2 regions of the uncultured Phyllobacterium sp. genome follow, and region 2 is predicted to be linked to the other one. Evidence: riboswitches for the same ligand, from Rfam matches in the RefSeq annotation. Region 2 holds a riboswitch; the other holds the start of a gene.
The links. Region 2 has a riboswitch for S-adenosylmethionine ahead of RDL77_RS02435 (O-succinylhomoserine sulfhydrylase). Riboswitches for the same ligand answer to the same signal wherever they lie in the genome.

Region 1: another riboswitch for S-adenosylmethionine. It lies ahead of metA (homoserine O-succinyltransferase); the one in region 2 lies ahead of RDL77_RS02435 (O-succinylhomoserine sulfhydrylase).

Annotation. Positions count from the first base shown of each region.
Region 1 covers NZ_CABSQF010000059.1:1-14,468, reverse strand. The annotation lists gene RDL77_RS22565 (GMC oxidoreductase) at 1-735, opposite strand, end outside; gene RDL77_RS22560 (ABC transporter ATP-binding protein) at 749-1,867, opposite strand; gene RDL77_RS22555 (carbohydrate ABC transporter permease) at 1,872-2,753, opposite strand; gene RDL77_RS22550 (carbohydrate ABC transporter permease) at 2,750-3,628, opposite strand; gene RDL77_RS22545 (ABC transporter substrate-binding protein) at 3,723-4,970, opposite strand; gene RDL77_RS22540 (aldehyde dehydrogenase family protein) at 5,078-6,586, opposite strand; gene RDL77_RS22535 (enoyl-CoA hydratase/isomerase family protein) at 6,586-7,365, opposite strand; gene RDL77_RS22530 (acyl CoA:acetate/3-ketoacid CoA transferase) at 7,358-8,959, opposite strand; gene RDL77_RS22525 (Gfo/Idh/MocA family protein) at 8,977-9,978, opposite strand; gene RDL77_RS22520 (LacI family DNA-binding transcriptional regulator) at 9,975-11,018, opposite strand; gene RDL77_RS22515 (dihydrodipicolinate synthase family protein) at 11,270-12,433, shown strand; gene RDL77_RS22510 (glutathione S-transferase family protein) at 12,521-13,138, shown strand; SAM riboswitch at 13,232-13,309, shown strand; gene metA (homoserine O-succinyltransferase) at 13,341-14,264, shown strand.
Region 2 covers NZ_CABSQF010000003.1:52-14,519, reverse strand. The annotation lists gene RDL77_RS02495 (lysine--tRNA ligase) at 1-573, opposite strand, end outside; gene RDL77_RS02490 (transporter substrate-binding domain-containing protein) at 680-1,468, opposite strand; gene RDL77_RS02485 (glycosyltransferase) at 1,836-3,680, shown strand; gene ppk2 (polyphosphate kinase 2) at 3,649-4,491, opposite strand; gene phoR (phosphate regulon sensor histidine kinase PhoR) at 4,654-5,931, shown strand; gene RDL77_RS02470 (GcrA family cell cycle regulator) at 5,986-6,513, opposite strand; gene RDL77_RS02465 (aspartate aminotransferase family protein) at 6,997-8,202, shown strand; gene argF (ornithine carbamoyltransferase) at 8,212-9,150, shown strand; gene RDL77_RS02455 (Hsp33 family molecular chaperone) at 9,152-10,153, shown strand; gene RDL77_RS02450 (alkylphosphonate utilization protein) at 10,178-10,390, shown strand; gene RDL77_RS02445 (hypothetical protein) at 10,421-10,729, opposite strand; gene apaG (Co2+/Mg2+ efflux protein ApaG) at 10,809-11,201, opposite strand; gene RDL77_RS02435 (O-succinylhomoserine sulfhydrylase) at 11,370-12,557, opposite strand; SAM riboswitch at 12,620-12,699, opposite strand; gene RDL77_RS02430 (2'-deoxycytidine 5'-triphosphate deaminase) at 12,783-13,877, shown strand; gene RDL77_RS02425 (hypothetical protein) at 13,959-14,267, shown strand.

The DNA.
Region 1 (14,468 bases), on a different contig from region 2:
CGATTTTCCGTCTGCAGCTGTCTCGAGCCGCGTGACGCGCGAATTGGTCTGCAGGCGGATATTGCCATGCTTCAATGCCTGGGCAAGGGCAGTGGTCTCCGCATCCATCTTGCCGTTGAAGCTGTTGGGGTGTGCATCCCAGGGCGTCCTGCCGTGGGACATCCATGTATCGATATCGACGCCGAGCGGCAGGGAAAACGGATGGACACCGGCAACACGCAGCCGCCTGCGCAGGATACCGATGGGTTCCTCGTCCGGCACGGGGGGAAAGCCGTAGGGCGTCGAATGATGCGGTTCCGTCGGGTCTTCGCCTTGGCTTCCGCGCACCTCATAGAGCGCCTCCGCCTTGCCGTACCACGGCTCCAGCTCGTCATAGGCAAACGGCCAGGCGGGTGAGACCCCCTCGAGATGCCGCATCTCGGCAAAGTCCTCGGCCCGGTAACGCGTCAGCACCGCGCCATAGAACTTCGAATTGCCGCCGACATTGTAGTAATTGCCGGGATTGAACGCCTTGCCGTCCGCATCGTACCAGCTTTCATCCGGGCGGAAGAAACCCTTCTGGAAGATCGCGCGCGGATCGCGGTTCTCCGGACGGTCGGGCAAATGACCACCCGCCTCCAGGATCAGGATGTCTGCTCCCGATCCCGCCAGACCGGCGGCAATAGTCGACCCGCCAATCCCCGAACCGATGATGACAATATCGGGGGATTGGCTTCGTTGCGACGCGGCGTTCATGACATCGTGATCGTCAGGCGCCGATACGCAGCTGCGATTGCGGATCGAAGAACACGGCCTTGTCGAGATTGAACGCCAGCTGTGTCTTCTGCCCCGGCAGGATCTGGGCGTCGGCACGCAGGCGCGCCACCACTTCCTTGCTGCCAAGCCTGGTCACGGCGAAGGTATCGGACCCCGCTGGTTCGACCACGTCGATCAGGCACTCGCCTTCCACCAGCGAACTCGCATTGCGGTCTGCCCCATCGGGATCGGTCAGGGCTTCCGGACGGATGCCGAAAATCACATCCTTGCCGGAATGGCCCACCAGCGCGCTGTTGGTCTTCTTGATCGGCAACCGCAACGGCGAGGAATCGGGCCGGTCGAGCACGACGCTCAAATCCGAAGCACCGCCCTCGATTTTCGCCTTGAGCAGGTTCATGGCCGGCGAGCCCATGAAGTCGGCGACAAACAGGTTGGTCGGATTGTTGTAGATTTCCGCCGGGGTGCCGAATTGCTGCAGGATGCCGTCCTTGAGCACGGCGATCTTGGTGGCCAGCGTCATCGCCTCGATCTGGTCGTGCGTCACATAGACGATCGTGGTTTTCATCCGCTGGTGCAGGCGCTTGATCTCGGTGCGCATGTCGACGCGCAGCTTGGCATCGAGATTGGACAGCGGCTCATCGAACAGGAACACCTGCGGGTTGCGCACGAGCGCCCGGCCCATGGCAACGCGCTGGCGCTGGCCGCCGGACAGCTGGCTCGGCTTGCGGTCGAGCAGATGGCCGATCTGCAGCATGTCGGCAACCTGCTTGATGGCCTTCTCACGCTCGTCTTTCGGCACGCCGCGGATTTCCATGCCGAAGGCGATGTTTCCGCCAACGGTCATGTTCGGATAAAGCGCATAGGACTGGAACACCATGGCGATATCGCGCTTGGACGGGTGCAGGCCGCTGATCGATTTGCCCTTGATCGAAATGTCGCCGGAACTGATCGGTTCGAGCCCGGCAATGGTGTTGAGCAGGGTGGACTTGCCGCAGCCGGAAGGGCCGACGAGGACGAGAAAGCCACCCTCGTCGATCTCGATATTGATGTCCTTCAGGATCGGGACATTGCCATAGGATTTATGCAGGTTCTTGATCTGGAGAAATGACATTGGGTTATCCCTTCACGGCGCCGGACATAAGTCCACGGACGAAGTAGCGCCCGGAAACGATGTAGACGATAAGAGTTGGCAGTGCGGCGAGGATCGCGCCGGCGAAATGCACGTTGTATTCCTTCACGCCCGTCGACGAGTTCACCAGGTTGTTGAGCGCGACCGTCATCGGCGTGCTGCTGAACCCCGAGAACGAGGCGCCGAACAGGAAGTCGTTCCAGATGTTGGTGAACTGCCAGATGACGGACACCACGATGATCGGACCCGACGACGGCAGCAGGATGCGCCAGAAAATCTGGAAGAAGCTGGCGCCGTCGATCTGCGCAGCGCGGACCAGCTCCGTCGGGAATGCTTCGTAGTAGTTGCGGAAATACAGCGTGGTGAAACCGAGACCGTAGATCACGTGCACGAAAATCAGGCCCTGAATGGTGCCGGCCATTCCGAGAGCGCCGAGAACCCGCGCCATCGGTATGAGGACGATCTGGAACGGAATGAAGCAGCCGAGCAGCAGCATGCCGAACATGACGTTCGAGCCGCGGAACCGCCACTTCGTCAGCACATAGCCGTTCAGCGCGCCCAGCACCGTTGAAATCGCCACGGCCGGGATGACCATGATGATCGAGTTGATGAAGTAAGGCTTCAAACCTGTCGGCTGCACGCCGATCTGGGCCGTGGACCAGGCCGCAAGCCAGGGCTCGATGGTCCATTCATGCGGCGGCGACAGCATGCCACCCTGACGGATTTCATCAAGGGTCTTCAGCGAATTCACCACCATGACGTAGAGCGGCAAAAGGTAGTAAAAGGCGAAGACCAGCAGGGCGATATAGATAAGGACGCGGGTCATCTTGCCGCTGGAGATGGCATTGTCCGGACTCGGAGCGCTCATTTGCTGCCTCCCCTGACTTCAGAATAGAGATAGGGAATGATGATCGCGAAAATGGTGATCAGCATGATGATGGCCGAGGACGCGCCGATGCCCATGGAATTGCGTGTAAACGTATAGGAATACATGAAGGTCGCAGGCAGTTCGGTTGCCTGTCCGGGGCCGCCGCCGGTCAGCGCGATCACCAGGTCATACGCCTTGATGGCGAGATGGGCGAGCACGACAAAGGCCGACAGGAAAACCGGACGCATCAGCGGAATGATGATGCGGCGATAGATCATGGCCGTCGAGGCGCCGTCGATCTGTGCCGCCTTGATAATCTCGTTGTCGACGCCGCGCAGTCCGGCAAGGAACATGGCCATGACGAAGCCGGAGGACTGCCAGACGGCGGCGATCACCACCGTATAGATCGCCATCTTGGAATCCTTGATCCAGTTGAAGGCGAAACTGGTCCAGCCCCACTGGTGCATGGTGTTCTCAAGGCCGATGCCGGGATCGAGGAACCATTTCCAGGCAACACCGGTCACGATGAACGACAGCGCCATAGGATAGAGGTAGATCGGCCGCAGGAAACCTTCGATGCGGATCTTCTGATCCAGCAGGATGGCAAGGCCAAGCCCGATGACGGTGCAGATGATGATATAGAGCGAGGCAAAAATACCCAGATTGGTGATGGCTCGCCACCAATGCGGCAAAGCCCACAATTTGCGGTAATTCTCCAGTCCGACAAAACCAAAGGACGGCAGCATCTTGCTGTCGGTGAACGACAGGACGCCCGTATAGATGATAAAGCCATAGACGAAGATCAGGACAATCAGAAAACTCGGCCCCAACACCAGTTTGGGTATCAAGTCCTGTATGCGGCTGCGGGTATCCATAGCCTCACCCCTTCAACTCTTAAGTTCTGGTCATTGCCGTGCATGTTCACGGGAACCTGTCCGGGGCTTTGCGCCCCGGACAGAAGGAGCGCGCTTACTTGGCAGCGTCCACGGCGGAAACGAGTTCCTTGACCGCTGCGTCTGATGTCAGGTCACCGTTGAATTCGCGGGTAACCACGTCATAGATCGCATTCTTGATGGCGGCCGGAACCGCATAGCCATGGGCCATGGAACCGTAGAGCGTGCCGGCCTTGTTGGCTTCAGCAAGATCCTTGATCGCCTTCTTGCCGCAGGCATCGAAGGCTGCATCGGACACATCGGTACGTGCCGGAGCTGAACCCTTCACGACATTGAAAGCGGACTGGAAGGTCGGGCTCTCGATGGACGATGCCATGACGAGCTGCGACTTGTGCTCAGCATCGCTCTTCTTGAAGAACAGGAACTGATCAGAGTTGAACGTGACCGAACCCTGGGTGCCCGGGAAGCGCATGCAAACGAAGTCCTTGCCTGGCTCCTTCTTGGCCTTGACGAACTCGCCCTTGGCCCAATCGCCCATGAACTGCACGCCGGCCTTGCCTTCGATAACCATGGTGGAGGCAAGGTTCCAGTCGCGACCGGAGAAGTTGTTATCCACATAGGAGCGCAGCTTGGTCATGCGGTCAAACGCTTCCTTCATCTTCGCGCCGCCCAAAGCCTTGGGATCGAGATCGATGAAAGCCGCCTTGTAGAAGTCATTGCCGAGCGACAGCACGACCGCGTCGAAAATCGTCGCGTCCTGCCATGGCTGACCGCCGTGGGCGATCGGTGTGATGCCCTGCTTCTTGAAGTTGTCGAGAAGGGCAATCAGTTCGTCCCAATTCTTGGGTTCCTTGCCGCCAGCCTTGTCGAGTGCAGCCTTGTTGATCCACATCCAGTTGGTGGAGTGGACGTTGACCGGTGCGGCGATCCAGTGACCGTCATATTTGGAGAAGTTCTGCAGCGCGCCGGGAATAACGTCGGCCCACTTTTCCTTCGATGCGACATCGTCAAGGTTGGCAAGAACGCCCTGCTTGGCCCAGTCGGTGATGTCGAAGCCCAAGGCCTGCACGGCTGTCGGAGGGTTGCCGCCGGTGACGCGGGCGCGCAGAACGGTCATGGCTTCCGTACCGCCACCACCGGCAACAGGCATGTCGGACCAGGTGATGCCCTTCTTTTCCAGATCCTTCTTCAGGACTTCCAGCGCTGTCGCCTCACCGCCGGATGTCCACCAATGCAGGACTTCGACGTTTTCGGCAGCGCGGGCCATCGTGGCCGTGCCGAGCAGCATGGCTGCCGCAGCAACCGTATTCATCAACTTATTCATTTCATTCCTCCCAAGGAAAAAAAGATAAAATTCCCACTACCCTAGACCTCAGTTATCCCTCAGCCTGCCTCATTCATACAATAAGCCGAATGGCGAATACAATCGATTTAATTCGACGCCCAAAGTAATGTCCTCCGCCCCATGTGCATGTTCAGGGTCTTGGTCTCGGTGTAGTCCTCGACCGCATGACGGCCCAGTTCACGACCAAGGCCAGACTGGCGATAACCGCCGAACGGCAGCTCCGCTGCACCATCCATGAACGTGTTCATCCAGATGGTCCCGGCACGTACCCGGCGGCCTACCGTCAGGCACGTATCGAAATCGCGGCTCCATACGCCTGCCGACAGGCCGTAGTCGATGGAATTGGCAATCCGGATGGCGTCTTCCATCGTTTCGAATGTTAGCACGGAAAGCACAGGACCAAACACTTCTTCACGCGCGACGGCCATATCCGGCTGCACCGCCGAAAGAATGGTCGGGCTCATATACTGCCCAAGGCCGAGACCCAGCGGCGTCCCGCCATGGGAACCGGCAGCGCCCGCCGATGCGGCATTGCGCACATAGGTGTCGATCTTGGCCAGATGTTCCGGTGTAATGATCGCGCCGACCTTGGTCTGCGGATCAAGCGGATCGCCAACCCGGACCTTGGCCGACAGCGCGGCAACACGCTGCGTGACCTCATCGGCAATATCCCGATGAACGATCAGGCGTGAACCGGCATTGCAGCATTCACCGGCATTGAAATAGGCGCCGAACACCGCCGCATCGATGAAATCATCGAGATTGGCATCGGGGAAAACGATCTGCGGATTCTTGCCGCCAAGTTCCAGCGAGACCTTTTTCAGCGTCTGGGCGGCATTGGCCATCGTCAGCTTGCCGACAAGGGTCGAGCCTGTGAACGAGACCATATCGACATCCGGATGGGTGGTCATCGGTGCGCCGACCTCGGCGCCCGTGCCGGCAAGGATGTTGACGACACCGGCGGGAACACCGGCTTCCATGAGGATTTCACCGAGAACGAGCGTCGATCCCGAGGTCAGTTCGGACGGCTTGACGACGGCCGTGCAGCCGGCGGCCAGGGCAAAGGGCAGTTTCTGGCTGACGATGAGGAAGGGGAAATTCCACGGCGTGATGATGGAGATGACACCGATCGCCTCACGCAGGACCACACCCAGCGTGCCGTCGCCCAGCGTGTTGTAGCTTTCACCATGCAGATCGCGGCCGAGCGCGGCGGCATAGCGCCAGATATCGACCGCGCCGCCCAGCTCGCCCTTGGCCTGCGAAATTGGTTTGCCGGATTCGATGCAGTCGAGATAGGCAAGTTCGTCGGAACGTGCGGCAATCAGATCAGCCGCCTTGAGCAGGATATTCGAGCGTTCGGCACCGGTCATGCGCGACCACGGGCCGTTGTCGAAAGCATTGCGGGCAGCACGGATGGCGCGCTCCGCATCGGCTTTCGTACCCGCCTGATAGCGCGAGACCACGACACCATGGCCGGGGCTCTTGCGCTCGATCACGCCGCCCTCTGCACCATCGGTCCATTTGCCGTCGATCAGCATCCGGAATTCGCGCACCTTGAAATTGTCGAGCGCTTGTGGCCGCATCAGAACCGTCATTACCATTCTCCCTTGAACACGGGCTCACGCTTTTCGGCGAAGGCCGAAACACCTTCTTTCAGGTCCGCTGTTTTGGCGACGAGGATCGAGCCGAGGGCTTCGACCGCCGTGCCATTGTCTTCGCCGTTAGCCGACGCAATCATCAGTTTCGCCACTTCCACCGCAGCCGGTCCGCGCCTGGCGATCCGCTCCGCATAGGCCTGGGCCGCGGTGACGGCGGCACCGGTTTCCACCACATGGTCGACGATCCCGAGCGTGGCGGCTTCGGTCGCGCTGAAGATTTCACCGCCCAGCGCCATGCGGCGGACAGCCTGTGCCCCGAACCGGCGGACAAGCCGCTGCGTTCCCGACCAGCCCGGCACCATGCCGAGGCCCGTCTCCGGCAGACCGATGCGGATATGCGTCTCGGCAATGCGAATATCGGCAGCAGCGGCAAGTTCGAGCCCGCCGCCCAGCGCATGGCCGTTGAGCGCGGCAATCAATGGCACGCGCAACGTCGCCAGACGCTCGAACACGCGATGCCCGAAACGAACCCAGGCGTGACCGAATTCGTTCGGCGTCATCGCCGCCCAGGCCTTGATGTCGCCGCCTGCGGAAAAGGCTTTGCCGGCGCCGGTCAGGATGGCGACGCGAATATCGGCATTGGCCTCCAATTCGTCGCACGCGGCCGAAAGTTCCTTCAGCATGGCAATATCGAAAGCGTTGAGTTTTTCCGGGCGCGACACGGTGATGGTTGCGACAGGCCCGTTGAAGTCAACCGTGATGCGGGGCTCAGCCATGGAGCGTCCTTTCCGGTTTCTGCGGCAGCTTCAAGCCGAAAGGCCCTTCGGCAAAGAGCTCTGCCGCCATCAGTTTCAGATCGCCGGCAACGATGAGCGGGAATTCCGACTGATCGAGAATCTGGGTCTGGAGATCGACACCCGGTGCAATCTCGGTAAGCACGATGCCTTCCGGGCGCAGGACCATGACGCAGCGCTCGGTGACATAGGTAATGTCCTGCCCCTGCTCCACGGCACGGCGGCCGGAAAAGGTGACGTGCTCGACTTCGTTGACCAGTTTCTTCAGCTTGCCTTCCTTCTCGATGACCAGCCTGCCATCGGCCACATGCACCTTCGCACCGGCATTGAACATGCCGGAGAAGACGATCTTGCGGGCCCGCGCGGTGATATCGACGAAACCGCCGGCACCGGCCGTCACATGCGGGCGGAAGCTGAGCTTGGACACGTTGACCGAGCCGGATTTGTCGATCTCGAGGAAGGACAACAGCGAGGCATCAAAACCCGCGCCCTGGAAATAGGTGAACTGGTGCGGCGACGGCACGAAGGCTTCGGCGTTGGAGGCGCAGCCAAAGGCAAAATCGAGAAGCGGGATACCGCCGACCGGCCCCTGCTCGATCACCCATGTCACAGCCCCATGCAGGCCCTCTTCGAGCAGGATGCGCGGGACATTGGCGGAGATGCCAAAACCGAGATTGACGGCGCTGCCTGCCTCAAGCTCCGTCGCGACACGGCGGGCAATCACCTTCTGGATGTTGAAATCCGGCAGGGCGAAATCGTCGAGCGGATGGAAGATTTCACCTGAGATGGCCGGGTCGTAGACGGTCTGCGTTGTCTGTTTCTGGTCGGGGTCGACGACGACATAGTCAACGAGAATGCCGGGAACGCGCACATCATGCGGCTTGAGCGAACCGCTCTTGGTGATGCGCTTGACCTGCGCAATGACGATGCCGCCATTGTTGCGCACGGCCAAAGCCTGATCGAAGCCGCCGAGGTATGCGCCCTCATGCTCATAGGTCAGATTACCGCGCTCATCGGCCGTGGTGGCGCGGATGATGGCGACCTGCGGGATAACGGGTTTGAAGAACAGCCACTCTTCGCCCTCAAACTCGATCTTGCGGACCACCGGCTCGCGGGCGGCCGAAGCATTCATGGCGCAGCCCTGGCGGTCCGGGTCGACGAATGTATCGAGCCCGACCTTGGTCAGAACGCCCGGACGCTTGGCCGCCGCCTCGCGGTGCATGTCGAACAGGATGCCGGAGGGAATATTGTAGGCAGCCACCTCGTCATTGCCGATCATCTGCCAGATCAGCGGCGGTTCGGCGGTCGATGGCCCGGAAGGGTAGGAGCCGCCGAGAATGCGCTTGAGCAGCCCCTTCTTGGCGATGTAATCGATGCCTTTGATGCCGCTCATGTCACCCGCCGCAATGGGATGCAGCGTGGTCAGATCGCGCGGATGGCCCGTGGCATCGAAACGCGCGCCGATGGCTTTCAGCATCAGATCGGGGCAGCCAAGGCCGCTCGACGACGAGACCGAAACGATCGCTGCGTCGGGGATGAGGCCTGCCGCCTCTTCAGGGGTTATGTGCTTGCTCATGCCTGGTGTCGTTCTCTTCAAAGACCTGGATTGATTGTCTGCGCGGTGCCGGTGCGGGCGGCCTCGGTGACCGCAAGACCGGCGGCAAGCGACCAGACACCGTCTTCACCCGTTGCCGGCGGCTGCCCCTTGCCGAGGATGGCGGCATGGAATTTGGCAATGCCGGTTTCGTAGAGGTTCCGGTGGTCGAGCTTGAGCTCGGTTTCACCCTCGGCATTGCGCAGGGTGACGGTGCCGACCGGCTTCTGCGTCATGACATTGCGGCCGACCAGCGAGCCTTCGGAGCCGTGCACCTCGAAGCCGGTTTCGGCATATTTCGTGGTGAAACCATCATGGAACTGGGCAATCAGGCCCGACTTGAAGCGCAGCACGCCCATGACGCCATCGGCAAGGCCTGCCTTGCCAAGGCCGCCGATCTGGCTGGCAGCAACCGCCTCGACGGGATCGTCGCCCAGCACATAGCGCAGTGTATCCGTGTCATGCACGGTGATATCCAGAATGACGCCGCCGCCGGCTTCCGGCTTGTCAAGCCGCCAGCCCTGCAGGTGCGGCGGCAGATAGACCGCATGGAAGACCCGGGCGGCGAGCGGCGTGCCGATGCTGCCGGCAGCAATGGCATCGCGCATGGCTGTGTGGCTCGCGGCATTGCGCAGATGATGATTGGTGCCAAGCACCACACCGGCCACACGGCAGGCGTCAACCATGGCCCGCGCATCCGCAAGGCTCATGGCCAGCGGCTTTTCGCACAGCACATGCTTTCCCGCAGCTGCGGCCGCGAGCACCTGATCCCTGTGCAGTTCATTGGTGGTCGAGATGTAGACCGCATCGACATCCTGATCGCCGACCAGCGCATCGAGGGATGTAACGGATTTGGCAATGCCGTGATCGGCAGCATATTTCCGGCCACGCTCGGCACTGGTGCTCATGACGGAAACGATCTCGCCGCCTTCGGCACGGATCGCATCGATCACCCATTCATGCGCAATCGTGCTTGCTCCGATCAATCCCCACCGCGTCATGCCATTTCCTCCAGATGATTGTTCCTGACCGGCGCACCGCAGCTTTGCCGCACCACAAGGCGCACGGATGTCACCAGCGATTCCTGTTCATTGCCGCCGGCATTGATCTGCTTGAGCAGGAGCTGGGCCGCGCGCTGGCCCATGCCCTGCGGGTCGACCGAAACGGTTGTCAGCGCCGGGACGGCGGTCTTGGCCTCGATCACGTCGTCGAAACCGATCACGCCAAAACCCTTGCCGGGCTCGATGCCGACGGCCCGCAAACCATCGCAGACACCGAAGGCCACCGCATCATTGAGGCACAGCGCCGCCGTTGCCCGATCGGGATGGAGCATCATGCGCTCCACAGCGGCAACACCACCGGCGCGGGACGGCGCCGAATGGATGATCAGCGCCTCATCGACGGCAATGTCCGCTTCCTGCAGGGCATCGCGATAACCGCGCAACCGCTCGGCAAAAACCGCGGTATCGAGAAAGCCGCCCATGAAGCCGATGCGCGTGTGGCCAAGGGCAACCAGATGACGCACGGCGGCCTTCGCGCCGGTATAATTGTCGGAAAGCAAGGTGGAGACCTTGGCCCCCGGCAGATTGCGCACCACGACCACCACCGGAATACCGCTGTCGATCAACGGCTTGATATCCGCCGCCTCGGTGCCACGCGCCGGTGACAGGATCATCCCGGCAATGCCGTTTTCCCGCATGGACGCAATAACTTCGCGCTGGCGGTCGACACTCTCGCCACTATGGGCGAGGAACTGCACGTAGCCCGCCGACTGAACGACCATATCCATGCCGACGGCGAGTTCGGCGAAGAAGCTGTTGGTGAGGTCATTGACCACGATGCCGACGATTTTCGAGCGCGCCTGGCGCAGGTTGGCCGCACCGCGATTATAGACATAGCCGAGATCGGCGATGACACTGTTGACCTTCTCACGGGTCTTTTCATTGACCAGCGGACTGCCCTGCAGAACCAGGGACACGGTGGATTTCGACACGCCGGCGGCATGCGCAATATCCACAACGGTTGTCCGGCTTCGGCTCACGGTCTTCCTCCCAGTCAGACGATGGATATAATTGGAACGTTCCAAATATGTCAAGCAGGAAAAATCAAGGACTATCAGGATACATCGTCAGGACAGCACAGGAAACCATGATTTACGGTGACTTTTTGCTCATTTTAGCTCGCTCAGCTGGCGGCTGTTTATTTTTGGCTACGCAAAGGCTCGGATTTTTTCCTCTTGTTTTTTGGAACGTTCCAAATTACAAAGCCCTTCATACGACCGGGAGCGATATGATGAGCCTAGTTCTGAACCTGCCCGCCGCCGATGGCACACTTTCAGCCCACCGCCTTTCCGGCGAGCCGACAGCGCGGCCGGATGCTCCGCCATCCTTCAGCCGTATCGCCTACGCGGCCGCCCATGTGGTGTCAGATCCGCTTCGGGACAGCGCTCCCTGGGGTTCGCCCGCCATCAACTGGGATGCCACCATGGCCTTTCGCCATCATCTCTGGTCACTCGGGTTCAAGATCGCCGAAGCCATGGACACGGCCCAGCGCGGCATGGGGCTGGATTGGGCAGGCGCGCAGGAACTGATCCGCCGCTCGCTCGCCGAGGCGCGCAGCGTGCCGGGGGCCGACCTTGCCTGCGGTGCGGGGACCGACCAACTGGCCCCGGAAGACACCCGCAGCCTCGCAGACGTGATCGCCGCCTATGAAACGCAGATCGGCTTTGTCGAGGCTGAGGGCGGCCGGGCCGTGATGATGGCCAGCCGGGCGCTCGCCAAAGTGGCAAAATCCCCGGATGACTACCGGGCCGTCTACGGCGAAATCCTGCGCCAGACGCGCAACAAGGTCGTCCTGCACTGGCTCGGTGACATGTTCGATCCGCAACTCGCCGGCTACTGGGGCTCCCATGCCTTCGACGACGCATTGGAAACCGTGCTTGCCATCATCAATGACAACAGGGACAAGGTCGAAGGCATCAAGATCTCGCTGCTCGACAACACCAGGGAAATTGCCCTGCGCAACCGGCTGCCCGAGGGTGTCCTGTGCTTTACCGGCGATGATTTCAACTATGCCGAACTGATCGAGGGCGACGGCGCCCGGTACAGCCACGCCTTGCTCGGCATTTTCGATGCGGTCGCGCCGCAGGCCTCGAAGGCACTGGCGCTGCTGGCAAAGGGCGAGACGACGGCCTTCCGCGCGGTGATCGAACCCACCGTGCCGCTGTCCCGCAAAATCTTCGAAGCCCCGACACAGTATTACAAGGCGGGAGTGGTTTTCCTGGCCTGGCTCAATGGTCACCAGAGCCATTTCACCATGCCCGCCGGCATGCAGTCGGCGCGCGGTATCGTTCACTATGCCGATATTTTCCGGCTGGCCGATCAGGCCAATGTTCTCGACAGGCCGGAACTTGCCACAAGCCGCATGAAGAGCCTGCTTCAGCTATACGGTCTCTGATATCCGGCTTCTGCTGGAGTCCTCTTGATCCCGCGGGCCTGCCGGGCGATTGTCCGTGCCGACTCGCTCCATCATCCGGGATTCCCCATGAAGCTGCTTTACCAGACACACTCGCCCTACGCCCGCAAGATACTGGTCGCCATTCACGAAATCGGTCTGGCGGACAGGGTCGAGGTCATCCACCACGAAACCAGCCCAACCCGGCGCAATGAGGCAGTCTATGCGCTCAACCCGCTGGGAAAGGTTCCGGTGCTGATCGGCGAGGATGGCTTTGCGCTGTTCGATTCGGTTGCCATAGCGGACTATCTCAGTACGCTTCCCGGTGGCTCCGCCCTCATCCCGTCAGACGGGAAAGCACGCTGGGAAACACTGCGCCTGCAGGCGGCGGCGCAGGGCATTGCCGATTCCGGCATCGTGGTGCGCTGGGAAACCGAGCGGCGGCCGGAGCCTTTGCGCTGGCCGACCATGCGCGATGCCCAGTTGCAGAAAATCATCGCGGCCTGCGATTTCGCCGAGAAGGAAGCATCCCTCGAGGGCCTGCCGCGCATCGGCGAGATCGCCCTGGCGACAACGCTCGACTGGATCGCGTTTCGCAACGTCTATCCGTTTGCCGAGGGACGCCCGCGCCTTGCCGCGTGGTATGCCGGCTATTGCCGGCGGCCATCGATGCAGGCGACCGCTTTTTCCGGTGAAACGCACGATTGAGGCGGCAGTGAAACACTGTCGCATCTGGCCCATGCGGCGAGCGACAGCCCGCCGCATTTGAATCCGATAGCTATTTGCACAAGCATCCAGTATTGAAGAACCCGTGGTGATTTGGCCGGCCGGCTTGCAGCCACGTTAAAAAACTCGCTAAAGGGCCGCGTGCGGACCGGAAGCGATCTATCGGCTTTTTTTGGTGACCGTGATGCCTATCAAGATTCCTGATAAACTGCCCGCCTTCGATACTTTGGTAAGCGAGGGCGTACGCGTGATGACGGAAGCCGTGGCTATCCGTCAGGATATCCGCCCGCTCCAGATCGGGCTGCTGAACCTGATGCCCAACAAGATCAAGACAGAATTGCAGATCGCGCGCCTGCTTGGCGCTTCGCCGCTGCAGATCGAACTTTCGCTGGTGACCGTCGGCAGCTACAAGCCGAAGAATACGCCCGAAGACCATCTCAGCGCCTTTTATCAGACGTGGGAAAAGGCGCAGCACCGCACGTTCGACGGTTTCATCATTACCGGAACCCCCGTCGAGACAATCCCGTTCGAGGATGTCAGCTACTGGCCGGAAATGCGCGATATCCTGGAGTGGACGCAAACCAACGTCCATTCCACCATGAACGTCTGCTGGGGGGCGATGGCGGCGCTTCATCATTTCCACGGCGTGCCGAAGCATGCGCTTGGCGAAAAAGCATTCGGTGTCTACAGCCAGAGAATCCTGAAAACAGCGTCGCCCTATCTCAACGGTTTTTCCGACGATTTCGCCATTCCGATATCACGCTGGGCCGAAGTGCGGCCGGCGGACATTCTTGCGCGGCCGGAACTGAGGCTGCTGGCACATTCGGAGGAGAAGGGAGCCTGCATTGTCGAAGATCCGCGGTATCGCCGCCTTTATGTGCTCGACCATCTCGAATATGATTCCGGTTCGCTGGCCGATGAGTATTTCCGCGATATTCAGGCCGGGATACCGATCAACCTGCCGTTCAACTATTTCCCCGATGACGACACATCAAGGCCGCCGCCCAATCGCTGGCGCTCGCATGCGCATTTGCTCCTGTCCAACTGGATAAACGAAATTTATCAAACGACACCCTTTGATATCGGTTCAATCGGAAAATCCCGATAAACGAAGGCCGGGCCAGCACGGCCGCCCGCCCTTCACCGCTGGATAGGGCAGCGTGGAGCCTATTGCGGCACGGTATCCGATCGGCGCTGGACGGTTTTGGCCATGAAGGTTTCGAGGGCGTCGGCCTGGGCGTCGGTCACATGCAGGCCGACCTTGGTGCGCCGCCACAGGACATCCTGTGCGGTCATCGCCCACTCCTGCGCG
Region 2 (14,468 bases):
TTCCTCACCTAGGGTGGGCAGGATGATGTTCATGACATCGTCATAGACCGCGAGCATCTTGAGCAATGTTTCATCGAACCGGCCGGAAGCGTAATAGTCCGTTGCCGAGGCAAATTCGTAGTCGAAACCGAAACGGTCGAGAAACGCCCGCAGCCGCGCATTGTTGGCCGCACCAAACGATGGATACTCGTTGGAGAACGGGTCGGGAATGCGGCTGAGCGGCTTGCCCAGATGCGAAGCCATCATCTCCCGGTTCGGCACATTGTCCGGAACCTTGCGCAATCCGTCCATGTCGTCCGAGAAGCAAAGGATCTTTGTCTTGACGCTGTCCTTCGTCAGGACACGAAAGGCGTGGCGGACCATCGACGTGCGCGCGACTTCGCCGAACGTGCCGATATGCGGCAGGCCGGACGGGCCGTATCCTGTCTCGAACAGGATCGAGTCGGGATAGCCGGACTTTTCATAGCGTTTGATGATCTTCTGCGCCTCTTCGAAGGGCCATGCTTTGGCCTCTGCTGCCGCCGCGATCAGCTCGGGGGTCAGTTCGATTTGGGTGTTGGGGCGCGAAGTCATTCTTGGTTTCCTGTTTTCCTGCCATGTGGTGAAGCGCGCGGACACTATGGCGGCAGCTTCGCCGCGTCAATTGCCACGGCGTCTCACAAGGCTTTTGCATGCGGTTTCAATAAAAATCGACGGGGAAGTACCGTAGATAGAGTTCGGAGGTCGTGCCCTTTTCCTCCATGGATTTCAATGCAAAATTGAAGGCATCGACGAGATCTGTGTTCTTCGCGGTTGCGGCAATCATCATGCCGTCGCCCAGAAACTGTGGTGCGATATAAGGCCCGCCGGAAAATGTGCAGCAATTCTGCGCTTCCGGGCTGCCGATCCAGAACGACAGGTCGGATCCGTCTCCAAAAACCGCATCGATTTTCTTGTCACGCAAATCCTTCAGCATCAGGGCGCGTGTGGGGTAGCCGACCCATCTGTCCCCGGGGAAGTAATCGGCGAAAATCGCCTGATGCACCGACCCGTCCACGACGCCAACCACTTTCTTCTCGAGCTTGTCTGCCAGAGGTTCCTCCAGCGTCGTTTCCTTCAGGGTGACGAAACGGGCAGGCAGCCGCATGTAGGGGGCGGTGAATGCAAACTTTTCACGCAATTGTGTCGTCGGCTTCAATCCGGCGATAATGGCCTCGGCTTCGCCGTTTTCCACGGTCTGCTGAAGTTCATTCCACGGACGCGCTTCGATCTGGCAAATCGCGGTCACATTCAATTCGCTGCAAATGGCCCGCACCAGATCGATGTTGAAACCGGATATCCGTCCGCTGGCGTCGATGAAATTGAACGGAGGGTAATCCACCGTGGTCACAAACCGGATGCGCTCGACCGTCGAAAGATTTGGCTTGGCAACATGTTCCCGGCCATCCCAATAGTGCGGGAAATCCGATGCTGCACTGAATTGTGACAATCCCGCCCCAAGGAAAACTGCCGTGCAAAAAACGATTGTGCGGATATGCATTCGATTTGAGATGCCCATGTGATTTGCCCGAAGAGTAGCATGGGTGATCCTGACATGACAGGTTTGATGGCCGTCCTGTGCCGCTGCACGGAGTGATGGGCTGCAATAGGTGCCGTTCTTCGACTTATGAAGAATTGCCATTGGTATAAAGAGACGTAACAATATTATTCTTCGCTTATAACGCTATAAATTGTTCCGAATTTTATTTTCAATTATGAATTGTGAGTTGAGTTCATGCTGTTGGCGTTCCCTCTACAGAAAACACGCGCCTTGACGATCGATAATATTCAAAGATCAGGCTCTCGGTAGAGGGAAGATGCTGCATCGAGACATCGAAGTGGCTCTGGCCGCGCGTCTCCACCGCGCCGGATTGGCAAAAATCCTGATCGTACGGGCCTTCAGGGATTCCATTGCCGGCAACACGTCCTTTATCGAGGAACTCTACGCCAGCGTTCGCGGCAAAGATGCGCTGATCGGCCAATGTATCGCCGACATAACGGGACTGGCTTTTGAAGCGGCACCGCAAACAACCGGCATTTTTCTGCGATCGGGCCCGGATATCACCATTCTGCCGCACGCGCGCATTGCGACGACACTCAACCACGACAGCAATGCATTGACCTATATTGCGCCGACAATCGCCGACATTGCCGTAGTCAAACGCCATCTGTCGAGCCGCAAGGAGCTGGCTGGCCGCTTGAGCGTGACCACGCCCTCAGGGGTGCGCGAGCTTCTCAGGGCCGGGCATCAGCATCTGCTCGCCGATAGAGCCGCAAGAATGATCGAAGACTCCCGCTGCGAATACTCGGCCAAAACTGTCCTGACAGGCCAGCAAGGCATCCTGATCGGCATATTGGCAAGCTGTCTGCTGCTGGGCGCCTTTGAGAAGCAGCAACTGAGCTGGAAGGGTGCGCATGTCATCCTCTCGCTGTTCTTTCTTGCCTGTGTCCTGCTGCGCCTCGTGGCATGCAAAAATGCGCGTGGCGACAATCCGTTACCCCTGCTGGCAATAAATCCTGCAGAGCTTCCGATCTACACGGTTATGATTGCACTGTATCAGGAAGCAGACATTGTTCCGCAGCTCGTCAGAGCCATACTGGCGTTGAACTGGCCGCGTTCAAAGCTTCAGGTTCTCTTCCTCTGCGAAGGGGATGACGCGGCGACACTCGCCGCATTGAGGCGCCAGGGGCTGCCTCAGTCCTTCGATATCATTTCCGTATCCGGATATGGCCCGCGGACGAAGCCAAAGGCGCTCAATTACGGGCTCCTGCTGTCGAAGGGAGCGTTTGTCGTGGTCTACGATGCAGAGGATCGCCCCCACCCAGACCAGTTGCTGGAAGCCTTTCAACGCTTCCAGCGCGCCGATGAAAAACTCGGCTGCCTCCAGGCTCCGTTGACGGTCGCCAATGCCCATGAAAGTCTGGTCGCGCGTCTGTTCGCCTTCGAATATGCGGCGCACTTCCAGAGCTTCCTGCCGTGGCTCGCGCATCGCGGGCTGGTCTTGCCCCTTGGCGGCAGCTCCAATCATTTTCGTTCCGATTGCCTGACCGCCATCGGAGGGTGGGATCCGCACAACGTCACGGAGGACGCGGAACTCGGAACCCGTTTGGCGCGTCTGGGGTATCGGACGGATATGATCGAACGCGCGACGATCGAAGATGCGCCAACTGAAATCGGCATCTGGTTTCGCCAGCGAACGCGCTGGTTCAAGGGCTGGATGCAGACGTGGCTTGTGCAGATGCGCCAGCCGTTTACCCTTCTCGTCCAGTTGGGCATTCTGCGCTTCGTCGTCTATCACCTTCTGGCGGTGGGGATGATCGTTTCATCCCTGCTTTATCCCGTCACGCTGCTGTTTATGCTCTCGGTCACCTTGTGCTGGCTTTCCGGAAGCGATGTCTTTGCCCTGCATCGGGATATTCTCTGCATCGATCTCATCAATATCGTGATGGGGTATCTCTCGTTCCACCGGCTGGGGCAGCGCGCGCTGGCGGGCAAGGGAATGCCCGGCAGGATCCTGCCATGGATACCGCTCTACTGGTTGCTCATGTCCCTGGCGGCATGGCGTGCTTTGGGGCAGTTGAACACGCGGCCTTTCCTATGGGAGAAAACGCCGCATCGGCCCGCACAATCTACTCAAGAAACCCCGGACCGGAACCAATGATCAGAGCGTCTTCATTGCCGATCACCCCGACATCCCGGCCCTTGTAGGGCAAGCTCAGCAAAACCCGGCGGATAACGGCGATGCGGGCGCGGCGCTTGTCATTGGAGCGCACCACGGTCCACGGCGCATGGGCCGTATGGGTCCGGGCCATCATTTCGTTCCGGGCGTTGGTGTAGTCATCCCATTTTTCGGCACCGGCAATATCCATCGGCGAGAACTTCCAGTTCTTCAACGGGCTGTGGCGTCGATCGTGAAAACGTTTCAACTGCATGATCTGGCCGATATTGAGCCAGAACTTGAAGAAGAAGATACCGTCGGCAACGATCATGCGTTCGAAGCCGGGTGTTTCCTCGAGGAACGATTCATGCTGTTCCGGCGTACAGAAACCCATGACGGGTTCGACACCACCGCGATTGTACCAGGAGCGGTCAAACGTGACGAATTCGCCCCTCGTCGGAAAATGCGAGACGTAGCGCTGATAGTACCATTGCCCGCCTTCGGTTTCCGTGGGCTTGGGCAGGGCAACGTTGCGCGCATTGCGTGGGTTCATGTACTGGCGCAAGGTAAAGATCGTTCCGCCCTTGCCGGCTGCATCGCGCCCTTCGAAGACGGTTATCACGCGGCCGCCGGTTTCCTGCAGCCAGCTCTGCATTTTGACCAGTTCAATCTGCAGCTGTTCGAGTGTTTTTTCGTATTCGGCCCTGTTCATTTTATCCGTGTAGGGAAAGTCACCGGACGCAAGGGCGCCGTCGTCAATCCAGTCCGGCAGTTTGGCATCGTCGATATCGAAACTCCGCTTCTTCCCATCGATCCTGAGTTTAAGCGTTGTCTTACCGACATGCGGCTGGTCGGATTTCTCTTTCGAATTTTTGGCCAAGACAGTCTCCCTCAATTGACATGAAGCCATGTTATTGGGACAGCGTTGTGGCGTCCAGTGTCGATGACAAGCATGGCAGGGCAGGGAGTTGAACGCATGAGCATATTCGGTTCAGGGCAGGAAAGCCGCGGTTTGCGGCAAAGGGCGATGCAGCGGATCATTCGCGCGCGCTATATTCTTGGTGCCGCTGCCTTTCTCACCGCTCTCGTTCTGAATTCCGGCGTGTCCTGGTGGCTGAGCTTTGCCATTCTGATGCTTCTGCTCCTGGGCGTGGTCGCCTTGTCGGCAAGCATCCCGCGCAGCGACGACACCACCCGTGCACAGCCGGTCAGCGATCCGGCGATCTTCCGCCTGTCCGGTCAGCAGCTTGCGGCGCAATTGCCCGATCCCCTGATCATCTTTGATCACGAAGGGACAATTCTTTATGTCAATCCGGCGGCCAACGGCGCTTTCGGGCCTCTGGCGCGCGGCGGTACGCTGCTCCTGCATTTCCGCGCACCGGAGATGCAGACGCTGGTCCAGTCGGTCATGTCGGATGCGCAGGCCGGATCGATTGATTATTCCGAGCGTGTCCCGGTTGAACGCTGGTATCGCGCCACAGTGCTGCGTCTGGACCAGGGCGGTTCCGACCGCCAGTATCTCCTGTCATTCCGCGATCTGACCGAGGCGCATCGTCTGGAGCGCATGCGCTCGGACTTCATCGCCAATGCCAGCCATGAATTGCGCACGCCACTGGCGTCACTCAGCGGTTTCATTGAAACGCTGCGCGGTCCCGCGCGCAACGACGCCGTTGCCCGCGACAATTTTCTGGAGATCATGCAGAAGCAGGCTGAGCGCATGGCACGGCTCATCGATGATCTTCTGTCCCTGTCGCGCATCGAAATGAAGGCCCATATCGCGGTGAAGGACCAGGTGGACCTGACGATCGTTCTCAATCATGTGGTGGACACTCTCCGCCCGCTCGCCACGCACCTCGACATTGAAATCGAACGCCATATCGATCCCGGGCCGGTCATGGTCCTCGGCGATCGGGATGAACTGACGCAGGTTTTCCAGAATCTTCTGGAGAACGCCTGCAAATACGGCCAGTCCGGCAAGAAGGTGGTTGTCGAGCTCAAAAACAATGGCGAGGGGATCAAAGCCACTATTCAGGATTTTGGCCCTGGCATACCGGAAGAACATATACCGCGGCTGACCGAGCGCTTTTATCGCGTCAATATCGAGACCAGCCGGGCCCAGAAAGGCACGGGTCTCGGTCTGGCAATCGTCAAGCACATCCTTACGCGGCACCGGGCCCGGCTTGTGGTTCGCTCCCGCGTTGGCGAGGGCTCATCGTTCACGGTTGCCTTCGGTCCGCAGAAAGCCAAGGCTTGACGCCAATAAAAAAGGCGCCTGACGGCGCCTTTCCCTATCTATGTGCCTTGCAGATTACCGAGCGCGGCGGCGATCGGACGCCGGCTGATAGGCCAGGCGGGCATGATAGGTGCAGTACGGGCCGCCTTCGCCGACATCATTTCCGCAGAAGTGAAAATCAGGCTGCAACGGATCGCCCATCGGCCACTTGCAGGTGCGCTCGCTGAGCTGCACCAGTTCGAGACGCCGCGAGATCGGCACCACGACATCCGTCGAGGGCTTCATCACGGTCTGCGTAACCGTGTCGACGAAATATTCCTGCTGCAGCGCTGTTGCGCCAACGCTCTTGGTCACAACACGGCTCGTCATCTGCGCCGACGTGCTGACGCTGCTGCGATGTCCGGCTGAAGCGGTCGTGTTGACTTTCTTGCTGCGTGTCTGGGTCGATGTGGTCTTGCCGCGGCCTGACAGTTTCAGGCGGTGCACCTTGCCGATGACCGCATTGCGGCTGACGCCACCCAGCTGTGCTGCGATCTGGCTTGCGCTCAGACCTTCGGCCCAAAGCTTCTTCAGCTGTTCTACGCGCTCATCTGTCCAGTTCATCTTCCTTGGCTCCGTATTGTGCGGACTCTAGGCTGAATCCTTCCCTCACATCTGGATTGCTCCAGATTGCAGATACTATATCTATCCAGGTGACGAGGTCCGCCGCACGAAATCTAGCTATTCCGTTTCTCAAGCTACAATATGCGATGACTCTGTGACAAGAGTCGGGCGTGGGAAGCGGCTTGCTTTTTTGGGTTTTCCCCAACTTGCGCGAGAAAACGCGGCATAAATGACATTTCTTGCAGATCATGTCGCTTTCCGTATGGTCGCTTGGCTACAGATTTGAAAACCTTATGGAAAGACCGCCTCGCGCGGACGCACTGTCGCGGCTATGTTTTTGAAGTGTTCATTTGACAATTGCGGATTGAATGATGATATTACCAGCGTCAGGCCGCCCTTGTGGGCGGCTTTTTGATTTCATCGCTGCCGGTTTCTTCTTAGCAAACAGCAGATCAAAACAGGGTATTGGAGGCCCGAAACGACATGACGGACGCAAACGCGCAACCGCTATACGACACTTTTGCTCGTGCGGATCTGCGCTTTGAGCGAGGAGACGGTGTTTGGCTGACGACCGAGAGCGGTGAACGCTATCTGGATTTCGCTGCCGGCATTGCCGTCAATTCGCTGGGTTATTCGCATCCGCATCTCGTCGAAACCCTGAAGACCCAGGCTGACAAGCTCTGGCATCTGTCCAATATTTATGAAATTCCGGGGCAAAGGCGTCTTGGTCAGCGTCTCGTGGACAACACGTTTGCCGACAAGGTGTTTTTCACCAATTCCGGGGCGGAAGCGCTGGAATGCGCGATCAAGACCGCGCGGCGCTATCACTATGTCAACGGTCACCCGGAACGGTTTCATATCATCACGTTCGAAGGCGCGTTCCATGGCCGGACGCTGGCGACGATCGCTGCCGGCGGCCAGGAAAAGTATCTCGAAGGCTTCGGCCCCAAAGTCTCGGGCTTCGATCAGGTGCCCTTTGGTGACGAGAAGGCATTGAAGGCGGCCATTGGTCCCCAGACCGCTGCCATCCTGATTGAACCGATCCAGGGCGAGGGCGGTGTGCGTCCCGTGCCGGATGAGGATTTGCGCCGTCTGCGCAAGATTTGCGACGAGAACGGCCTGCTGCTGATCCTCGATGAAGTTCAGTCGGGTGTCGGACGCACGGGCAAGTTCTTTGCCTATGAGTGGTCGGGTATCACGCCCGATATCATGGCTGTCGCCAAGGGCATCGGCGGCGGTTTCCCGCTTGGCGCCTGTCTCGCAACGGTCGAGGCAGCCAAGGGCATGACAGCCGGCGTGCATGGCACGACCTATGGCGGCAATCCGCTCGCCATGGCCGTCGGCAATGCCGTACTTGATGTCATTCTCGCCGACGGCTTTTTCGAGCATGTGCAGCAGGTCGCCCTCTTCATGAAGCAGGGCCTTGCCTCGATCTCCGATCGCTATCCCGAGGTCATTGCGGAAGTACGCGGCCGCGGCCTGTTGATGGGCATCAAGAGTGTTGTTCCCAATACAGCGCTCGTTCAGGCCCTGCGTGACGAACACCTGCTCACCGTTGGTGCCGGCGACAACGTCATTCGGTTGCTGCCGCCTTTGGTCGTGACCGAAGAAGAGGCCCGTGAGGCCCTTTCCCGGATTGAAGCCGCTGCCGAACGTCTGTCGGTCACGGCCCGGCAGAAGAGTGCGTAGGGAACTGTCATGACAATCAAGCAGGACCTCCGTCACTTCACGGATATCTCGGCGCTTTCTTCCGGTGTGTTGCGTTCCATTCTTGATGATGCGCGCGCGCGCAAGAACCGCCTCAAGGCAGGCAATATCGAGAAGCCCTTTGCAGGCAAGGTGCTTGCGATGATTTTCGACAAGCCTTCGACGCGGACCCGTGTGTCCTTCGATGTCGGCATGCGCCAGCTGGGCGGCGAAACCATCATGCTCACCGGTTCCGAAATGCAGCTCGGCCGCAGCGAGACCATTGCGGATACGGCAAAGGTGCTTTCGCGCTACGTCGATATCATCATGATGCGCACGACGACCCATGACCGGCTGATCGAAATGGCTGAGAACGCCACGGTTCCCGTCATCAATGCCCTGACGGACGACACGCATCCATGCCAGATCATGGCCGATATCATGACGTTCGAAGAGCATCGCGGTCCGGTCAGGGGTAAGACGTTTGCCTGGACAGGCGATGGCAACAATGTGCTGCATTCGCTCGTCGAAGCGGCTGCGCGCTTTGATTTCAACCTGAATATTGCCACGCCGGAAGGCAGCGAGCCCGAGAGCAAATATCTCGCCTGGGCCAAGAGCGCCGGCGGCAATGTCAAGCTGACGTCCGATCCTATCGCGGCTGTCGAGGGCGTTGACTGCATCGTCACCGATACATGGGTTTCGATGGGACAGGAAGGCCGTGCGCGCGGTCACAATGTGTTCATGCCCTATCAGGTCAATGATGCCCTGATAAAGCACGCGCATCCCGATGCCCTGTTCATGCACTGCCTGCCTGCCCATCGCGGCGAAGAAGTAACGGATTCCGTTATTGACGGGCCGCACTCGGTCGTTTTCGATGAAGCCGAAAACCGGTTGCATGCACAAAAAGCCATTCTAGCCTGGTGTCTCGAAGGAGGTCGCCCGCGTGTCTGATATGCCTGACATCACCAAGCGCTCCGACGAATACGTCTTCGCCGGGGATGATGCGGTTGTGCCGTTTCAAGTCGAGACACTCGATGCCCGCGGCCGCGCCGTGCAATTGGGTGCGGCACTGGACGATATTCTCAGCCGGCACGACTACCCGGAGCCGGTTGCAAAGCTCTTGGCCGAAGCGATTGTCCTGACCGTGCTCTTGGGAACGTCACTGAAATTCGACGGCAAGTTCATTTTCCAGTCGCAGTCCGATGGGCCTGTCGACATGCTGGTGGTTGATTTCCGCACGCCGAATTCGGTGCGCGCCTATGCCCGCTATGACGAAGACCGGCTGGCCGAGGCGATCGCCGCGCACCGGCTTTCGCCGGAGCAGTTGATGGGGACGGGAACGCTGGCGCTGACGGTTGATCAGGGCGAGTACACCCAGCGCTATCAAGGCATCGTTGCACTCGACGGTTCCAACCTGGAGGAAATAGCCAAGACCTATTTCCGCCAGTCGGAGCAGATTCCGACCGATATCCGCCTGTCCGTCGCCAAGCTCATAGAACGCGGCGAGGATGGCAAACCCGTCGAGCAATGGCGCGCCGGAGGGCTGATCGTGCAGTTCCTGCCGGAATCCGAGTTGCGCATCCGCCAGCGTGATCTGCCTGCGGGCGATGCGCCGGATACCGACGAGGATGAGGACGATATTGAAGAGGACGATGATTGGGCTGAAGTAAAGGCTCTGGTTGCGACCATCGAGAGTTCGGAACTGACCGATCCGCAGGTGGGTGCCGAACGGCTGTTGTACCGCCTGTTCCATGAACGCGGCGTCCGCGTATTCGACGCCGTGCCGGTGAACGACGATTGTTCCTGCTCGCGTGACAAGATTGCAGGCGTCCTTTCCGGATTTACCGCCGAAGAGATCACGGACAGCATCGAAGATGGCAAGATCAGCGTGACCTGCGAGTTCTGCTCGACCCATTACGAGTTTGACCCCGCGGAATTCCTGCCAAAAAACTGATCATCCAAACGAGGATTGCCCCCTGTGGACGTACGCGACAGCAACGGAAATGAGCTTCAGGACGGCGATTCCGTCACCTTGATCAAGGATCTGAAAGTCAAGGGAACGTCAGAGACGATCAAGCGGGGCACGCTCGTCAAGAATATCCGCCTGAACGGCCGCGAGGGTGAAGTCGAGTGCAACACCAAACAGGTCAAAGGCCTGGTTCTGAAAACGGAATTCGTCAAGAAGGCGTAATGCGACGTCACAAGCGCTGCACGTGAATTGTTATTTCAGCAGCCCGTTGGCGATCCGCCAGGATACCAGCGCCTCGTGGGCAGCGGTGACGGCAACCAGGACAATCAGGAACGCACCGATGATCAGCCACAACGGCCACGGCTTCGCCGAACGTTTGGCGAAGAGGCCGACGACAAGGCCCGGCACAAGCGCCAGCGCCAGAAGTTCCGGCATGCCGGCCTTGCCGGCCTGAATGCTTGGCAGGGCATAGCCCATAAAAAGTGCGCCGACACCAATGGCAAAGGTAACGACGGAGCAGGCAAGCGCCTTCAGGTACGGCATTTCAGTTTGGCTGGTCATCAGGGCGTGTACTCATGCATGTGATCAAAATGGCGCTTGCAACGATTGCGCTCTGCAAAGGCAACAGTCCGGTCGAGAATTAATTCAATGTCCGCAATTGATCCGGCAAATCAAGCGAAAAAGCCGGTATCTCGATATCGAACAAGTTTCCGGTTTCGCTTTCCATGGAATAACGGCCAACCATCACACCGGATGTCGTTGTCAGCGGGCAGCCTGAGGAATACTGGAACGAGTCTCCGGGATTGAGCACCGGCTGTTCACCGATGACACCCGGGCCGCGAATCTCTTCGATCTGGCCGTTCCCATCGGTGATTTTCCAATAGCGTGCCCGAAGCCGGACGGTGCCGTCGGATTCATTGGCGATTGTAATCCGGTATCCCCAGACATATCTGTTTTCTTCCGGATTGGACTGCTCCTCCAGATAGAATGGCTCTACGATTACTTCAATATTCTGAGTGACTGCGCGATACATGATAAACCTTGTCTTATCAATGATATTGCGGGTCGTGGCCGTCTCGTCAACCATTACAATACATAAAGATGATTAAATTTAATGTGAATAGCCAACATTCTGCAACGTTTATACTTAAATATACCGTTCCCGCACTGAAATTGGTTTCAGTGCGGGATTGGTTCTATCTTACTTGGCTGCCTTGAGGGCAGCATCGAAATCCTCGATCAGATCGTCGGCATCTTCCAGGCCAACCGACAGGCGCAACAGCCCGTCCGAAATGCCAAGTTCTGCACGCGCTTCATCTGTAAGGTTTTTGTGCGTGGTTGTCGCGGGGTGTGTGATGAGACTCTTCGAATCTCCAAGATTGTTGGAAATTCGCACCACTTCCAGTCCGTTCTCGCAATCAAAGGCCGCCTTCTTGCCGTCCTTGAGTTCAAAGGCCACGAGCGTGGAACCACCGGTCATCTGTTTGGCGATGATGTCCGCCTGCGGGTGATCCGCACGGCCGGGGTAAATAACCCTGGAAACTGCTGGATGGTCCGCGAGGAAGTCGGCAATTTTCGCCGCACTTTCGGTTTGCTGGCGGACGCGGACAGGCAGGGTTTCAAGACCCTTCAACATGATCCAGGAATTGAAGGGGCTGAGGCCCGGGCCGGTGTGGCGGAAATATTCGTGGAGGTTTTCGTCAATCCACTTCTTGTCGGAAAGGATGACGCCGCCAAGACAGCGTCCCTGGCCTTCAATGTGCTTGGTGGCCGAATAGACGACGATGTGGGCGCCAAGTTCCAGCGGCTTCTGGAACAGCGGGGTCGCAAACACATTGTCGACGATCAGTTTGGCGCCGACGGAATTGGCGACCTTGGCCACCGCGGCAATATCGACGATCTCGAGTGTTGGGTTGGTCGGGCTTTCCAGGAACAGCGCCTTGGTGTTCGGGCGGATGGCCTTTTCCCAGTTCTCGGCCTTGGAGCCGTCGATCAGGGTGAAGTCCACGCCATATTTCGGCAGGAGCGTCTCGATGATGTAGCGGCACGAGCCGAACAGGGCGCGCGCTGCCAGAACGTGGTCTCCGGCCTTGACCTGACACAGGATTGCCGCCGCAACCGCAGCCATTCCCGAAGCCGTTGCGCGCGCATCTTCCGCGCCCTCAAGCGCGCACATGCGCTTTTCGAACATGTCGGTTGTCGGATTGGCGTAGCGTGAATAGATGAAGCCGGGTTCTTCGCCTTTGAAGCGGGATTCGGCAGCTTCCGCCGTGTCATAGACAAAGCCCTGGGTGAGGAAGAGGGCTTCCGATGTTTCACCGAAACCGGAGCGCAAGGTTCCGGCATGAACGAGTTGTGTCGCGGGGCGCAGCTTACGGGTTGTGGTCATCGTCTTCTCAATCTGCCAGAATCTGGCCAATAAAAAACCGGCCTTGCGGGAATCGCAAAAAGGCCGGACGAGACCGGGCCTCTTTTAGCAAATTGTTTAACGTGGCTGCAAGCCGGCCGGCCAAATCACCACGGGATAAAATTGCTTTAATCCTCTTGGCGGCTTGCGTCAATCGGGTGAGACGCTAAAGCTTTTGGGAAATTATATGAGGTTTCGGCGGTCGATATGAGTATACGTGAAGCGGGCATTCTGGCAGATAGCGGCATCAGGGCATTGCATCAGGCCGGTGCACTGAAAACCGAGCGTGATTTCGACGCTGATCAGATCCAGCCTGCCAGCCTGGACCTGCGCCTGGGCACGAAAGCCTATCGCGTGCGCGCCAGTTTCATGCCGGGGCCCGGAACCCCCGTCATCAACAAGCTGGAAAAACTCAAGCTGCACGAGATCGACCTCAGTCACGGTGCCGTGCTGGAAACCGGCTGTGTCTATATCGTCCCGCTGCTGGAAAGCCTGGCGCTGCCCGCCGGGGTTTCGGCATCGGCCAATCCCAAGAGTTCGACCGGGCGTCTTGATATTTTCACTCGCGTCATTGTTGACGGGGCACAGGAATTCGACAAGGTGCCGGCGGGATATAATGGCCCCATCTATCTCGAAGTCAGCCCGCGTACCTTCCCGATTGTCGCGCGGGCAGGATCGCGTCTCTCGCAGATACGCTTCCGCACCGGGCGGGCACAGCTCGACGAGACGGAACTGACCGCACTGCATGCAAGCGAGACGCTCGTGGCGTCGGACACGCCTAACATATCGGGCGGCGGCATTGCCTTGTCCATCGATCTGACCGGCGATGCCAACGGCCTCGTCGGTTATCGCGGCAAGCACCACACGGGCGTGGTGGATGTCGACAAGCGCGGGGCGCATGACCTCTTCGATTTCTGGGAGCCGATCCATGATCGCGGCGCACGCGAACTGGTGCTCGATCCCGATGAATTCTACATTCTCGTGTCGCGTGAAGCCGTGCATGTTCCTCCGCTTTATGCGGCGGAGATGACGCCGTTCGATCCGCTGGTCGGCGAATTCCGCGTGCACTATGCCGGGTTCTTCGATCCGGGTTTCGGGCACACCGCCGCAGGCGGAACCGGCAGCCGCGCGGTACTTGAAGTGCGCAGCCACGAGGTGCCGTTCATTCTCGAGCATGGCCAGATCGTCGGCCGCCTGATCTATGAACATATGCTGGAGCGGCCCAAGGCCCTTTATGGCACCGACCTCGGCTCGAATTATCAGGCGCAGGGCCTGAAACTCTCCAAACATTTCCGGTCGTGAACCGCGGTTGATTGACAAGACGCCGATTTGACGGGCCTAGATGTATTCCTGGGATTTGTCATGCAGGATTGGAGGTTTGCGATGCCTCGGAAAACCGGCTCGAAACGGCGTGCGGCAGCTGTCGTGCTCGCCATTCTGACGTTCATTGCGCTATTGCCGCTGTTGTCGGTCCTGGTGACCTATGCGATCGCCAATACGCTTGGCTGCACGGTGGATGAGAACAGTGTTCACCCGTGTCTGCTGGCCGGCATTGATATTGGCGATACGCTTTACACCATGGGCGTGCTGGGCTGGCTGATGATCCCGGCCGCGCCGCTTCTGCTCATTGCGGTGCTGGGCTGGATCGGCCTTGGCATTGTCGCCATCGCCGGCCGCATGCGCCGTAGCTGATATACATGCTGTTTGCAGGGTGATGTGCGAATCCGGTTGACTATCGATCCCGGCTGCTTTTCATTCCGGTTATCTGCCCCGAGGCAAGTCCGCGGGCATAGGCGGGGGGGGTTTAAATGGAGGAAGGCAGCCTTCCCAACTGGCTACGAGGGGTTGGATTCCCTCTCCCCCCCCCACCCCTTTTTGTGTGGGACGCAAAAC